One region of the Sporolactobacillus sp. PKPK-6 genome, then DNA from elsewhere that is predicted to be linked to it. Evidence: riboswitches for the same ligand, from Rfam matches in the RefSeq annotation. Region 1 holds a riboswitch; the other holds the start of a gene.
What was found. A riboswitch is a leader RNA that binds a small molecule or an ion and turns the genes downstream of it on or off. The one in region 1 is predicted to bind S-adenosylmethionine.
Positions count from the first base shown of each region.

Region 2: another riboswitch for S-adenosylmethionine. It lies ahead of AC1MBV_RS06000 (amidohydrolase); the one in region 1 lies ahead of metK (methionine adenosyltransferase).

Region 1 covers NZ_JBWXPA010000002.1:462,109-469,615, reverse strand. Annotated here, with positions in the region: gene AC1MBV_RS13160 (ABC transporter permease) at 1-386, shown strand, start outside; gene tagH (teichoic acids export ABC transporter ATP-binding subunit TagH) at 401-1,195, shown strand; gene fbpA (Fur-regulated basic protein FbpA) at 1,610-1,786, shown strand; gene ytkD (RNA deprotection pyrophosphohydrolase) at 1,874-2,377, shown strand; gene pckA (phosphoenolpyruvate carboxykinase (ATP)) at 2,430-4,013, opposite strand; SAM riboswitch class I at 4,268-4,386, shown strand; gene metK (methionine adenosyltransferase) at 4,516-5,736, shown strand; gene AC1MBV_RS13130 (tetraprenyl-beta-curcumene synthase family protein) at 5,903-6,970, shown strand; gene mnmL (tRNA modification radical SAM protein MnmL/YtqA) at 6,967-7,507, opposite strand, start outside.
Region 2 covers NZ_JBWXPA010000001.1:1,254,527-1,262,033, reverse strand. Annotated here, with positions in the region: gene AC1MBV_RS06015 (GH32 C-terminal domain-containing protein) at 1-2,874, shown strand, start outside; gene AC1MBV_RS06010 (VanZ family protein) at 3,388-3,843, shown strand; gene AC1MBV_RS06005 (hypothetical protein) at 3,840-4,175, shown strand; SAM riboswitch class I at 4,313-4,417, shown strand; gene AC1MBV_RS06000 (amidohydrolase) at 4,566-5,711, shown strand; gene AC1MBV_RS05995 (PIG-L deacetylase family protein) at 5,744-6,436, shown strand; gene AC1MBV_RS05990 (ribulose-phosphate 3-epimerase) at 6,704-7,393, shown strand.

The DNA.
Region 1 (7,507 bases):
TGATCCAGCTTCCTTATTTTATGTTTGCTGCGCTGGCTTTTTTGTTTTCGGTATCGCTGATCACTTCTACATTTTCAACGATCGTTCGCGATGTGCATCAGGTCTTGATTTCGCTCATGCGTATGATGTTTTATCTGACTCCTTTCCTATGGGAGCCTGCGCGTCTTGCAGATGCGGGTCTGCCTGACTTTTTCCAAAAAATCTTATTGCTGAATCCGATGTATTATCTTGTACAAGGCTACCGTTCTACACTGCTAGGCGCTTCTTGGTACGGGATTGATCACATCGGTTATACGGCGTATTTTTGGGGTTTTGTTCTTGTTGCCCTTATTTTCGGTTCATTTGTGCATCTGAAGTTCAGAGATCATTTCGTAGATTATTTGTAAGGAGATCTCCATTCATGGAAAAATCAGTCATTGTAAAAAATGTATCGAAAAAATATAAAATGTACGCGAAAAATTCCGAAAAAATTTTAGATTTGATTTCTCCTAAAGGTTACGGAAAATCGTTTTATGCGCTTCACGATATCAGCTTTGAAGCGAATAAAGGCGACGTTATCGGAATCATCGGTGTGAACGGATCGGGAAAATCAACGCTGTCTAATATTATTGCCGGAATTATTCCTCCCACATCTGGATCGGTAGAAATTCATGGTGAAGCGGCACTGATCGCGATCCAGTCGGGCTTGAAGAAAGAGCTGACCGGCCGGGAAAATATTGAATTAAAATGTCTGATGCTTGGTTTTGATAAAAAGCAGATTGTGGAGTTGACGCCGCAGATTATTGAATTTGCTGATATCGGCGATTTTATAGATCAGCCGGTGAAGACCTATTCGAGCGGAATGCGTTCACGCCTCGGATTTGCGATTTCCATTCATATCGACCCGGATATTCTTGTTATTGACGAAGCATTATCTGTCGGAGATCAGACATTCGCGGACAAATGCCTGGATAAAATGAACGAATTTAAAGAAAAAGGAAAAACCATTTTCTTCATCAGCCACTCAATCAGCCAGATGAAGAAATTTTGTGAAAAGGCGCTCTGGGTTCAATACGGACATGTGGAACAATATGGTCTGATGTCAGAAGTAATGCCTGAATATGAGGCATTTATTAAGAAGTACAAAAAGATGACTAAGAAAGAAAAGAAAGCTTTTCAAGAAAATGTGCGAAAAAGCCGAATAGTGAATGCGTGAGTAGGAAAGGAAGCTGTGCTTTGCCGATACAACGACAAAGAGCAGCTTCTTTTAATACAGATTTTTATCGTTTCAAGCAAAAAAAATCCGCAAATCGATGCGGATTTAACTAAAAGTGAATTGGGGTTAGGGTTATTCATACTATTGCCATATTTTTCTGTTGCTAAACATTTTTTTGAAAAAATGATTGCAAGTACTCGATTAAATTTTTTTAGATACGTAAAGATATATTGTAAGCGCTTTTATTGTATAATAGTGTTTAAAAATATCAGTGCTGGGCATGATGAATGGGCTATGGATTAAATCAAACAAATCATTCGTCTGAAATAAGACGTGTTCACGTGGAAAGGGGGCAGAAATCATGATTGAACAAACAAAATGTAAACGCTTGCTTAATTGTGATTTCGTTCATTCATGAATCGTATCAATTTGTTGAGAAGGGCTGTTGAAAACCGAAAGCAATACTTGATTCGCGAGTTAAGAAAAAATTTCGTGACAAAAGAGTCCGATCAATTAAATGAATGGACACTGTCCGATCTGGAAAACGAATGGAAAAATTATAAAAAAAGATGCGAAGAAGAAATTGGTTAAAAATAAAAATCTTGTGGGGAATGTGAACCATTATTTGTTAAAATAGGTTTGAAGCTCGCAGAACGCAGGTGCGGAGGTAATGACCGAATGAATCAATATCCTAGTTTTCCGGATTTTTATGGAAATAAAGTAACCCTAGCTCTTTCATCAACTCCCTTTTCGGCCGATCCAAGACATGTTTGGGTTATTTGTAAATTTCACTGTCAATGGCTGCTTACCATGCATTCAAGGAGGGGACTTGAATTTCCCGGAGGCAAAGTAGAGTCTGGAGAACGCCCGGAGGAAGCGGCGAAAAGAGAGATCTTTGAAGAAACCGGCGCGCATGTAGCGAATCTCTATTTTATTGGACAATACCAAGTAGATGGGCGAGACGAACCAATAGTTAAGAATATCTACTTTGCGGAAATTGATCAAATAACCCTGAAAAAGGATTATTTAGAGACAGACGGACCGAGACTGATCAGCAATCTGCCTCACTCAATTAAGAATCGGAGACAGTATAGTTTTTTGATGAAAGACCAAGTGCTTGAGCTGTCGATGAAGGCAATCAGGCAGAAGCAATGGACGCTCGTGTCCGAAGTACACATTTAAGACTTTGGCACTAAAAAAGGCTCCCTCCAAAATTGGAGGGAGCCAGCTGTTTTTAGTGGACATTAGGCCCAGCGTTGCGGATGTTCTCAGGTGCTTGACGGAATTGCTGGAAGTTCGTTTGGAATTTTTGAGCCAGCTGTATTGCAGCATGCTCATACGCAGCTGGATTAGTCCATGTTTTCCATGGCATAAGCACCTGATCAGGTACACCAGGACATGTTTGCGGAATATGCAATCCGAAAATCGGATCCGTGACTATATTTTTCTTGTCAAGACGTTCATTTAAAGCTGCATAAACCATTTGCCTTGTATAACTGAGCTTCATTCGTTTACCGAGCTCGTAGGGTCCCCCAGTCCATCCGGTGTTAATCAGATAAGCGCTTACATTGTTTTGTTTTATAAATTTTCCCAAAAGTTCAGCATAGGTGACTGCCGGAAGCGGCATAAACGGGGCCCCGAAGCATGTGGAAAAAGTTGGTTCAGGAGTTACAATTCCGCGCTCGGTGCCGGCCAATTTACTCGTGTAACCTGAGAGGAACTGATACATTGCCTGATCCGGTGACAGTATACTAATTGGCGGGAGAACGCCGGATGCATCGGCTGTCAGAAAAATAATCGCGTTTGGATGCCCTCCGACGCTTGGAAGAACTGCATTTGCAACCTTTTGCAGTGAATAGGCAGCACGCGTGTTTTCCGTAAGTGCGGTACTGAAATAATCGGGTTTGCGCTGATCCTGAGAAATGACGACGTTTTCAAGTACTGTACCGAATTGGATGCTGTCATAAATTTGCGGTTCATTCTCTTGAGTCAGCCGAATCGTTTTTGCATAGCATCCTCCTTCAAAGTTAAACACACCGTTACTTGACCAGCCGTGTTCATCGTCCCCAATCAACTGTCGGTCAGGCACATTGGAGAGCGTTGTCTTTCCGGTGCCGGACAAACCGAAAAAAAGAGTTGTGTTGCCGTTTTCGTCTTGATTTGCAGAGCAATGCATCGGCATCACTCCTTTTTGCGGCAATAAATAATTCATTACAGTAAATACGGATTTCTTGATTTCTCCGCCATATTCGGTGCCCCCGATTAATACAATACGGTATTTCATGGAAATAATAATAAATGCTTCGGAACGCGTACCATCAGTCAATGGATTTGCTTTAAAACCGGGTGCAGATAAAACAGTGAATTCTGCTTGATGATGTCCAAGCTCCAAATCAGAGGGTTCAATAAACAATTGGCGGCAGAAGAGATTTTGCCAAGCATACTCATTAATAACTTGAATCGCCAGACGGTAATTTGGGTCAGCCCCGGCAAAACCTCGAAACACATATTTCTCTTGCTGTTTACTTAAATAGGTAGCAAGCTTTTCGTAAAGATTTAAAAAAGCGTTTTCATTTATGTGCTGACTTCTATCCCAGTCAACCGTGTCACGTGTAACATCATCTTTGACAATAAATCTGTCTTTTGGAGACCGTCCCGTATATTTCCCGGTCGTTACGGCTAGTGCTCCGTTATTTACTAAAATGCCTTCATTTTTTCTCAATGCATGTTCAATGAGTTCAGGAACAGATAAATTAATGAATGGAGTTCCGGTACTGAGCAATTCAGAGATTGGGGTTTCCAAAAAAGTACGATTCATGAGAACATCCCTTTCTTTGTGAAATTGATCACTCATTCTTTATTGTATAACACATTGTAAATATTGTTACCTACTAATATTGTAATGATGATTCAGATATTCCGCAATCATGAAGAGATAATAATTCGAAATCTCCATATGGTTTTGTTTCGTTTTGAGTATCTTTAAATGAATTGATTTACACGCTTGAAAACAAAGGAACTTTCATTGACAATTTTAATTCCCTGCGTTAAGATGGGGATTATACACGGCTGCTCTTATTCCGAGTAGGCAGAGGGACAGGCCCGATGAAGCCCGGCAACCGGCCGAATAACGGTACGGTGCTAACCTGCAGAGAAAAGAGAGAATGATCTCTTTCCCCTGATAATAAGAGGCGCGCGATAAGAATCGGCCTATCCATAATTGGAGCGGGCTTTTTTCATGCCTTGAAAACAAAAGCAGAGGGATCGGGTACCGTTGACACCATTTTGTATATAATGTTTGAAAGGCAGGGTGAAGGAAAATGACGAAGAAGTATTCAAGAAGATTATTCACTTCCGAATCGGTAACTGAGGGTCATCCGGATAAAATTTGTGACCAGATTTCAGACGCGATTCTTGATGAACTGCTGAAGGGGGATCCTAACGCCAGGGTCGCATGCGAAACAGTCGTTAATACCGGACTTGTCCTTGTGACTGGTGAAATATCCACTTCCACCTACGTGGATATTCCGAAAGTCGTTCGTCAGACGATTAAAGAGATCGGCTATGACAACGCGAAATATGGTTTTGACGCATCGAACTGTGCGGTCATGACTTCAATCGAGGAACAGTCGGCTGATATTGCTCAAGGCGTCGATAAAGCGCTTGAAGCGCGTGAGGGAACGATGTCGGAAGATGAAATTGAAGCGATTGGTGCCGGGGATCAAGGACTGATGTTTGGATTTGCTGTCAATGAAACACCGGAACTGATGCCTCTTCCCGTATCACTTGCTCATAAATTAGCGAAGAGACTGGCTGATGTCCGGAAAGACAAAACGATCGGCTATCTTCGCCCGGATGGAAAGACCCAGGTCACGGTTGAATACGATGAAGAGGGCCATCCGGAGCGTATCGATACGATTGTGATTTCGGCACAGCATGATCCAGAAGCGACTGAAGCGCAAATCAAGAAGGACATTCATGAGTTTGTCATTGATCCGACTGTTCCGGAGAAATTGATTGACGAGAAGACGAAATTCTTTATCAATCCGACCGGACGCTTTGTCATCGGCGGGCCTCAAGGGGATGCCGGCTTGACCGGACGAAAAATTATTGTTGACACGTACGGCGGATACGCACGGCATGGAGGCGGCGCTTTCTCAGGAAAAGACGCGACGAAGGTCGACCGCTCCGCTTCTTACGCGGCAAGATATGTGGCGAAGAATATTGTCGCGGCAGGTCTCGCAGAAAAGTGCGAAGTGCAGTTTGCCTATGCCATCGGTGTTGCAGAGCCGGTATCTATTTCGGTTGATACGTTCGGTACAGGGCAGGCAACTGAAGAACAGCTCGTTCAGCTGATTCGCCGTAACTTTGATCTCCGCCCGGCCGGCATCATTAAAATGCTTGACTTGCGCAGGCCGATTTATCGCCAGACGGCGGCGTACGGACATTTTGGACGTACAGATGTCGAACTTCCTTGGGAGAAGACGGACAAAGCAGATTTGCTGAAAAAGCAGATTCTTTCAGATTTCCAGACTCATTGAGCATGTATACCCAAAAAACGTTTTTTACGCCTACCGGCTGTGAAAAGCGTTTTTTTTATAGACAAGATCGCATAAGCAGAATGATCGTTTGCTATAATAGATGGTAAGTAAGGAGATTGCCCGAACGAAATCAAGTAGAAGAGCGTCTCTACAGGGAGGCAAAACGATGACTGTACCGTCCAGACCGATTAAATTAATGGCACAAATATATAGAAAAGTGCTTCCCGAAGTACATCGCGATCTTGCAAAATGGAAGAAGCGAGCTGAAGAAATTCCCGATGCAGAATTGCGCAGACAGGCACTCGCAAGTATTGAAGCGAAAACATTTCACTGTGAAGGCGGATCCATTTACAGCCTTCTTGCTGAGGGACAAATGAAGGAGATCATTTCATTCATTGTCGCTTATCAAACGATCAGCGATTATTTGGACAACTTATGTGATCGAAGTATTTCGCTTGATCCGGTTGACTTTCGTTGTTTGCATCACTCAATGCTGAACGCATTGACTCCGGGTGCCGAGCCAGAGGACTATTATAAACACCGCGGCAGCTGCGATGATGGAGGGTATCTTCAAGGACTTGTGTCTGAATGCCAAAATGTACTTGGCCAATTATCGGCGCTGAAACTTATTCAGCCTGCGCTCCATGAGTTAGCCGGTTTTTATTGTGATCTTCAAGTGCATAAACACGTGAAAAAAGATCAGCGTGTCCCTCGGCTCGTCGAATGGTTTCAAAAAAATAAAGCCCATCTCCCTGAGATGAGCTGGTATGAATTCGCCGCGTGCTCCGGATCAACACTGGGCATCTTCTGCATCGTTTCCTATGCAGCATCACGCGGGAGTGAAATGGCGCAGCTTGTGGTTCGGATCAAGGACAGTTATTTTCCTTGGGTTCAAGGGCTCCATATTTTAATGGATTATTTTGTCGATCAAGAAGAAGACCGGATTGAAGGCGATTTGAATTTCTGCTCCTATTATTGCAGCAATGAGGAAATGATCAGTCGCTTCAAGCACTTCATTGAAGAAGCAGATACGGCAATTGAGAATATGCCGGATAAAAATTTTCACAAAATGATTAACCGCGGCTTGCTTGGTATCTATCTTGCTGATCGAAAAGTCGCACGGCAGCGTAATGTTCGCGTGCTTGCACGAAAACTGATCTGCAGATCAGGAGCCAGCGGCTTGTTCTTCTTTGTTAATGGGTGGCTTTATCGCAGAATCAGCCAGAGTATTTAGTCCCTAGCTGATTGTTCAGCAACTGAGTGGGCAAGTTTGCCTTGCCAGCTGTCTCGCCTTGCCAGCTCATCATCAATCGCGTCTAGAACTTCCCATTTATTCAGACTCCACATTGGTCCGACCATTAAATCAGCGGGTCCGTCGCCTGTTAATCTATGAATGATCATATCGGGCGGAAGAATTTCCAGCTGATCACAGACAAGATTGACGTACGTTTTAAAATCAAGGAATTGAAGCAAGCCTTTTTCATATTGCTTGACCATAGCTGTTTTTTTTAACAGATGGAGCAAATGTATTTTAATTCCTTGAACGTCAAGTCTTGCAACAGCTTTTGCTGTCTCAAGCATCATTTCCGGCGTTTCACGCGGCAGTCCGTCGATAATATGAACGCATACCGGAATATTGTGCTTACGGAGCTTCTCAACTCCTTCGACAAAACAGTCATAATCATGCGCTCGATTGATGAGGCGGCCGGTTTCATCGTGTACCGTTTGCAGTCCGAGTTCAAGCCATAGGAATGTGCGCTTGTTTAATTCG
Region 2 (7,507 bases), on a different contig from region 1:
AAAGACCTCGTTCACTGGAAGGAACAGAAGGTAGCCATTCCGGAAGATGATAACGATGCGTGGGTAGACTTTTGGATGCAAACGAAGGATGATGCGAAGCCTGTCCATTATTTGGGGCGCCCAACCACAAACTGGGATCTCAACAATCCGAATGGCAAGCGGTATATCTTCAGCGGTTCCGTTGTGCTTGATAAAAATAATGTGAGCGGCTTTGGTCAGAATACGCTGATCGCCTTCTACACGAGTACGTATCAGGTGTGCGTGCGGGATGATGATTACAGCAAGGATTCGCTCGGAAATATCATCGGCATCCGTGAAGTGCAGGAACAGAATATGGCCTACAGTACGGATGGCGGAAAGACGTTTAAAAAATATAATAATCAAAAGCCGATTATTCCGGTTACTGAGGTGCGGACAAAGGATGCGGGCAATTTCCGTGATCCGAACGTTGTGTATGACGAGGCGAATCAGGAGTGGATCATGCCTGTTGTATCCGGGCAGGAAGTTGAAATTTTTGCATCGAAGAATTTAAAGGATTGGGATTATCAAACAAGCATCAAGCGTGAAAATGATGTGGGAAACGGTGTTTGGGAGTGCCCGGAACTGATTCCAATGACAGTTAAGGGAACCAACGAAAAGAAGTGGGTGCTGTCACTGAGTGTGCAAAATGGCGCTCCTGCCGGCGGGTCGGGTATGCAGTATTTTGTAGGAACGCTCGGCAAAAATGATGCGGATAAGATTGCATTCACTCCGGATACAGATGACACCATGAAGAATCCGCAATGGTTCGACTATGGCGAAGATTTTTACGCGGGTATTACGTTTGCCAATGTACCGGATCGCACGATTATGCTTGGATGGATGTCCAACTGGACGTACAACGGGGAGCAGAACACGTCACCTTGGAAGGGCGAGATGACCTTGCCGCGCGAGCTGAACTTAGAGAAATCGGACAGCGGTTATACGATTCGGCAAGAGCCTGTTTCAGAGATTGATGATCAAATTGGACAAGGTGCTATAAACCTTGGAGATGAGAAGATCAAGGACAGCTACGGGGATACCGAAACGTCGCAGATTAAGGACTTTTCAGGAACACAATATAAAATCAGTGCAGATTTTACTTGGACAAATGCTTCGGAGCCGAATGATCTCGGCTATTTGCTCCGACAGTCCGATGACGGTTCAAAATATGTAAAGGTCGGCTATGATCCGCAAAAGCAGATCGTTTATCTTGACCGTACCAAGGACGGCGAATCGATTAATCGCCAGGAAACAAAAGTAAAGCTGGACAAAAAGGCAAGCAGCATTAAGCTAACCGTATACGTGGATACCTCTTCTATTGAAGTCTTTGTCAATGATGGAGAAAAAGTAATCACACAGCTTGTTTACCCGAATCCGGATCAGCCGTCTGATTCACGCAACCTAGCTTATTTCGTTAATAATGGTACGGTATCGATCAGTCAGGCTGAGGGTGAACATCTTAAAAGCATCTGGGGAAATAATCCAAGTATTAAAGCACCGAATGAGACGACATTGAATTATGGTGACAGTTTTGATGCACTGAATGGCGTGTCGGCCAATGATTTGAAGGATGGCGATCTGACTTCTGATATCAAGGTGTCCGGAGATACAGTGAAAACGAAAACGCCTGGCACCTATCAAATAACCTATTCAGTAGCGAATCAGGCCGGAGTAACAGCAACAAAAACAATAAAAGTCAACATTGTGATGGATGGACAAGCTGCTGCCGATGACGCTGTCCAATTGGTTGAAACGGCGGAACAGAGTCAGCTGCAGAAGGATGCAGATGCAGCAAAGCTGTTTGTTGCTCAGCTGCCGGAAGGAACGACCAAGGATTCGCTGAATGCTCGGTTGAAAGTCGTACAAGAGAAGATAGATGGTGCGGCTGCAGCAGAGGAGGCGGCAAAGGCAGTAGAAGCGGCAACAAAAGCAGTAGAGCAGGCGGAACAAACCAAATCGCAAGCAGATGTGGATGCTGCTCGAGTCAAGGTCAATGCTTTGGCGGAAGGAACGACGAAGGATTCGCTGAATGCTCGGTTGAAAGTTGTACAAGAGAAGATAGATGGTGCGGCTGCGGAAGAGGAGACGGCAAAGGCAGTAGAAGCGGCAACAAAAGCAGTAGAGCAGGCGGAACAAACCAAATCGCAAGCAGACGTGGATGCTGCTCGAGTCAAGGTCAATGCTTTGGCGGACAGCGATGCAAAATCTGCCTTGGAAAAACGTCTTGATGCGCTTCAAAAGACGAGTGATACGGAGAATGCGAAAGAACATACTTATTATGTGAAAAAGGGCCCCTATCTTTACAGTTCGTCAAATGGCAGCAAGACGAGAATTGGTTTTATCGCAGTTAATACAAAGGTCAAGACCAAGACCGACCCATCAGCCAAGATGTACAAGATCACATATAAAGGAAAAACAGGCTATGTTTACAGAGTCAACCTTGGGGAAAAGCCCCTGTCCGTCACACGCTATGTCCATAAATCATCGTATTTGTACAGCACCAATACGAGTAAAAAGCGCAAGGGAATTAAGATCGCAATAAATGTGAAACTGCAGACAATCAGTACGCTCTCATCAAAAATGTACAAAGTGACGTACAAGGGAAAAACAGGCTACGTCTATAAAGTGAATCTCGGAACTAAAGCACAGTCCGTGACGCGTTACGTTCACAAGCCATCGTATTTATACAGCACCAATACGGGTAAGAAACGAAAAGGAATCAAGATCCCGAAAAATACAAAGCTCAAGACCAAAAGTCCCCTGTCAGCAAAAATGTACAAGGTCACTTATAAAGGCAAAACGGGTTATGTATATCGGGTCAATCTAGGCACAAAGCCGCTGAAGAAGCGCTGAGTGCGGAAATAAATAAGAAACAAAAACACCGGAGCGGTAAAAATGCTCCGGTGTTTTTTTACACCATCGGAAGATGCGCAGCATCGTATCAATGGAAAAAACACTTATATTATGAGAAAAGTTGAACCGAAGTGAAAGGGTTAGACCGAACGTTTGAAAAGTTAGGCCGAATCCATGAAAAAATAGGCCTAATCTAGTGAGAGTTAGACCGAAAAGTAGAGGTTAGGCCGAACCGATAGAAAGTTAGACCGAACACTTGAGAAGTTAGCCCGAATCTGTGAAAAATTAGACCGAACGCTCGAAAAGTTGAACCGAATCTCCTTTTGCTTCGCAGTCGTCTTTACTTTGCACGCATTTTTTTAAAATAATCTAGTTTTTACACCTGGATTCTCTTATCTTCTACCTGATTAATTAAAAACGATTCAGTCTATAAGTTTGACAAATCGTCTTGGAATGACTAACAATACAGACAAGCAGGTTGTGATTTTCTGAGTAATATATAGGAGAGATTTAATGAAACAATTAAAAATTGCTCTCGCTAACATACTTCTAACTTTCTCCATTTTGTTCGTGTTGTATCTGACCTTAATTCCACATGGGATTATTCATACCGGGAACGTTGCCGGGACACCTGTTCAGCATTTTACTATTAATTTGAATCCGCTTGTGATCTTTAAAAATTTTCAATCAGCCTCTCTATTTTATTTTATCGTTGATGATCTTGGGAATATTATGCTGTTTTTACCCTTTGGCTTTTTTCTGGCAATGAGGTATCCGCAGTTCCATTGGGCACATGCCTTGTTTATGAGTGCTCTGTTTTCAGCGACTATTGAATGGATCCAGCTTTTCCTGCCTAACCGTATGACCGATATCGATGATGTGATTCTCAACACAACGGGAGCTGTTTTGGGTTACATGTTCTATCGATTTGTTCAGAGAGAGGAACATAGTGGGCAGGAACAGCGGTGAATGAGCTGAGCTCTCGTCACTGCTTGATTATTGTGGTTAGTGAATTATCTTCATGTATGCCAAGAAGCAATTTCGTTTATCCTGCAACTAGGAATATCATTGCTGCTGACATTACGAAACAGGGAGATGATTTTGTGACCGATGAGGAACTATTGACCGAACTCGGATCAGAGGCAGTGTTGAATTATGAACGAAACACGGCACTTTTTTACCTACTTATGGAGAAAGGGATCATCACACAGGAAGAATTTGACGAGAAATTCAAGACCATCCACGAACATTTCGAAGACCACTTGAAAGGAATCTTCGGAGATGATGTAGAAACTGAGTGATTGTCGAACCACCGGCATCGATTGATTTAAAAAAATGGGTGAACTTTAATTCAAAAAAACAAATCGCATAAAAATAGTATGAATTAGTATTGACTCTTCAATGGAACTCTCGTAAGCTTTAAACATCAACTAAATAATTCTTATCTAGAGTGGGGGAGGGACCGGCCCAATGAACCCCGACAACCAGCATAGAAAACTGTGTATGGTGTTAATTCCGGCAGATTTGATCTGAGAGATAAGAAAAGTACAATCGGACGGCAATGGCGACTACTTTTCTTGTGCTCTAAGAAAAGCAGTCGCTTTTATTTTTCTAGGTGTGCTGTTTTTACAAAAAGCAGCAATATAAGAACTTAAGGTTTCTTCAAAAAATCAGTTATGAGGGGTAATAAGATGACTCAATATGAATTAGAAAGTGGGATAGAAAAGTCAACCTTAGCTTTATTTCAGTGGTTTCATCGACATCCCGAACTTGCCCTTGGTGAATTTGAGACGACAAAGAAGATTAAAGCAGTGCTTCAAGAGCACAACATTGACATTTTATCCAATCCAATGGATACAGGGGTCTTTGCGAAGATTGGCGGAAAAAAACCAGGCAGTTTGATCGCGCTGCGAGCGGACATTGATGCACTGCCGATTAATGAGGAGAGTGGTTTGGCCTATTCATCGGAACATTCAAATCGGATGCATGCATGCGGTCATGATTTTCACCTAACCAATTTACTGACGACAGCGATTGAATTAAAGAAAATTGAAGATCAGTTAAACGGAAGCATCTTACTTATTTTTCAGCCGGCTGAAGAGGTGGATCATGGGGCGGACCGAGTTGTAAATACAGGGATATTAAATGGTGTCGAGGCGATTTTCGGACTGCATGTTAATCCAGAACTGCCAACAGGTGTTGTTGGGGTCAAAACGGGGAATTTTAATGCCGCAGTGGATCGCTTTTTTGTTACGTTTCATGGGAAGGGTACGCATGCCGCTCATCCTGAAAGCGGGGATGATGTGATTGTGGCAACAGGTGAATTTATTGTTGCCGCTCAGACCATTGTCAGTCGAAATGTCAATCCGTTTGACCCAAGCGTGGTTTCAATCACACATCTTGAATCCGGAAAGACTTGGAATGTGCTGCCAAACACGTCGCTGCTTGAAGGAACCGTTCGATCCTTTGATAAAAAGGCGAGAGAAAAAATAAAAATGCGTTTGCAGAAAGTAGCAAGCGGCATTGCCGCCACTAACGAGGTCACGAGTGAATTCCAATGGGTGGACGGTGCTCCGGCCGTGGTCAATGATCAACAATTAACAAAATTCGTTGAAACGGTTGCCTTAAAAAAACATTTTGATGTTGTGCATCTAGAAGCAAGTATGGGTGGAGAAGATTTTTCTTGCTATCAACAGATCATACCGGGTACTTTTTTTAATGTAGGTGTTGGGTCAGCATATCCGGTTCATAGCAGTAAATTCAAGGCAGATCCTAAAGCATTTGAGACTTCCATACCTCTGTTTGTTGCCTTGGTGAAATCCTATTTGGAAGGATAGGCGCAGAATTACGCCAGCAAGGAGGAAGAGAGATGGGAGTCGAAGAGAAAAAAGCGATTGTTTTCATTGCGCATCCGGATGATGAAACATTTATCGGTGGCACGTTAGCCAGGTTGGTACGACAAAAAAATAGGGTTCTTGTTGTGATCGCGACAAATGGTGATAAGGGGACACATGATCGGGCGCAGACACCTGAACAAGTGACAACTATTCGACGGACTGAAATGGCACTTGCTGCCCATGTACTCGGGATTACGGTGAACTGGCTTAATTTTTCTGACGGAACTCTGTTTGCTAGAGAAGCACAACTCAAAGAGAAGGTGTTTCGGAAAATCAGATTGGAGCGACCGGATATTTTGATTACGTTTGATCCCTTTAAAAAATATGATGTTCATTCCGATCACATTACGATTGGGCGTGTTGCTTCAGAGGCCGGTTATTTGGCGGACGGCTTTTGCTATTATCCCGAGCATCTGGAAGAAGGCATTGAACCTTCAAAGCCGCAGGAAACTTATCTTTTCAACGCCGATGACTCTAATTATTCGGTAAATATTCGTGAGACATTCCATTTGAAAGTTCAATCGGCGGAGCAGCATGTCAGTCAGTTTGGTAGTGGCTCCTTTAAAGAACAGCTTCTGCATCGAATTCGTCTGGAAGGCGGCAATGAACAGAATCTGTATCTTGAATCTTTTCATAAACTTTATTATAGTGATCTTTTGATTTAACGTAATTTGCGATAAGTCTCTTCCTTTTATTTGTTATCCGCAGTCGAATGGATGCTTCATTTAATGTTCAGAGAGAGAAACATAGTGGACTGGCCAGGGGCAATTAATTTACCACATCCAGTTCTGAACGCCTCTGCAAATAAATAAGTGAAGAAAAAATGAAAGCGCTTTACTATGAGGGCTTTTTTATGCTACTCTTTGAGTAGGTTCAATGAGAAAACAACCACACAACTCCGCCATAGAAGCTCTTTGAAAGGAGAATGAACAATGCAAAGAAAACTTTATCCTTCAATGATGTGTGCTAATTTTAATCATCTGTCGGAAGAAACACGATTGCTGTCGCAATCGGCAATTGACGGGTTCCACATGGATATTATGGATGGGGCTTTTGTCCCGAATTTTGGGATGAGTCCGGAAGACTTTAAAACAATTTCAGATCACACAAACAAATTGCTTGATGTCCATCTGATGATTTATCATCCGGAAAATTATGTGGAAAAGTTTATTGAATTAGGAGCAAGACGCGTTTACTTTCATCCAGAAGCAACGCCGCACGCATCCCGAATTATTAGCCAAATTAAGCGGCTCGGTGCAGAAGTCGGCATTGCAATTAATCCTGGGACGTCCGTTGATTTTGTCAGTGAACTTTTACCGCTTGTTGATCAAGTGTTGGTCATGACTGTTAATCCGGGCTTTGCTGGTCAGGAGTATCTTGAATTTGTCACTGAAAAAATTAAACGATTGAATAAACTTCGCCAGTCCTGTCACTTTGAAATTGTTGTTGATGGGGCAATATCTTTAAAAAAGATTCAAGAATTGAGTTTGTTTGGCGTCACGGGTTTTGTACTCGGTACTTCTGCTCTTTTTGGAAAGAGGGAAAGCTACGGAGAAATTATTGATTCAATAAAACAGTTTCAGGAAGCTGCTGTTTTCAATGGAACAGATTTGTCTTGCTGAATGAACCTGTTGTTTTTGAACGTAAAATGCACCCGCTTTAGCGGAATTGTAACAGAATTTCATTCCCTTTTTCCACATCCTCTATTTAATAATCCCCAAAAAACAACTGAAGAT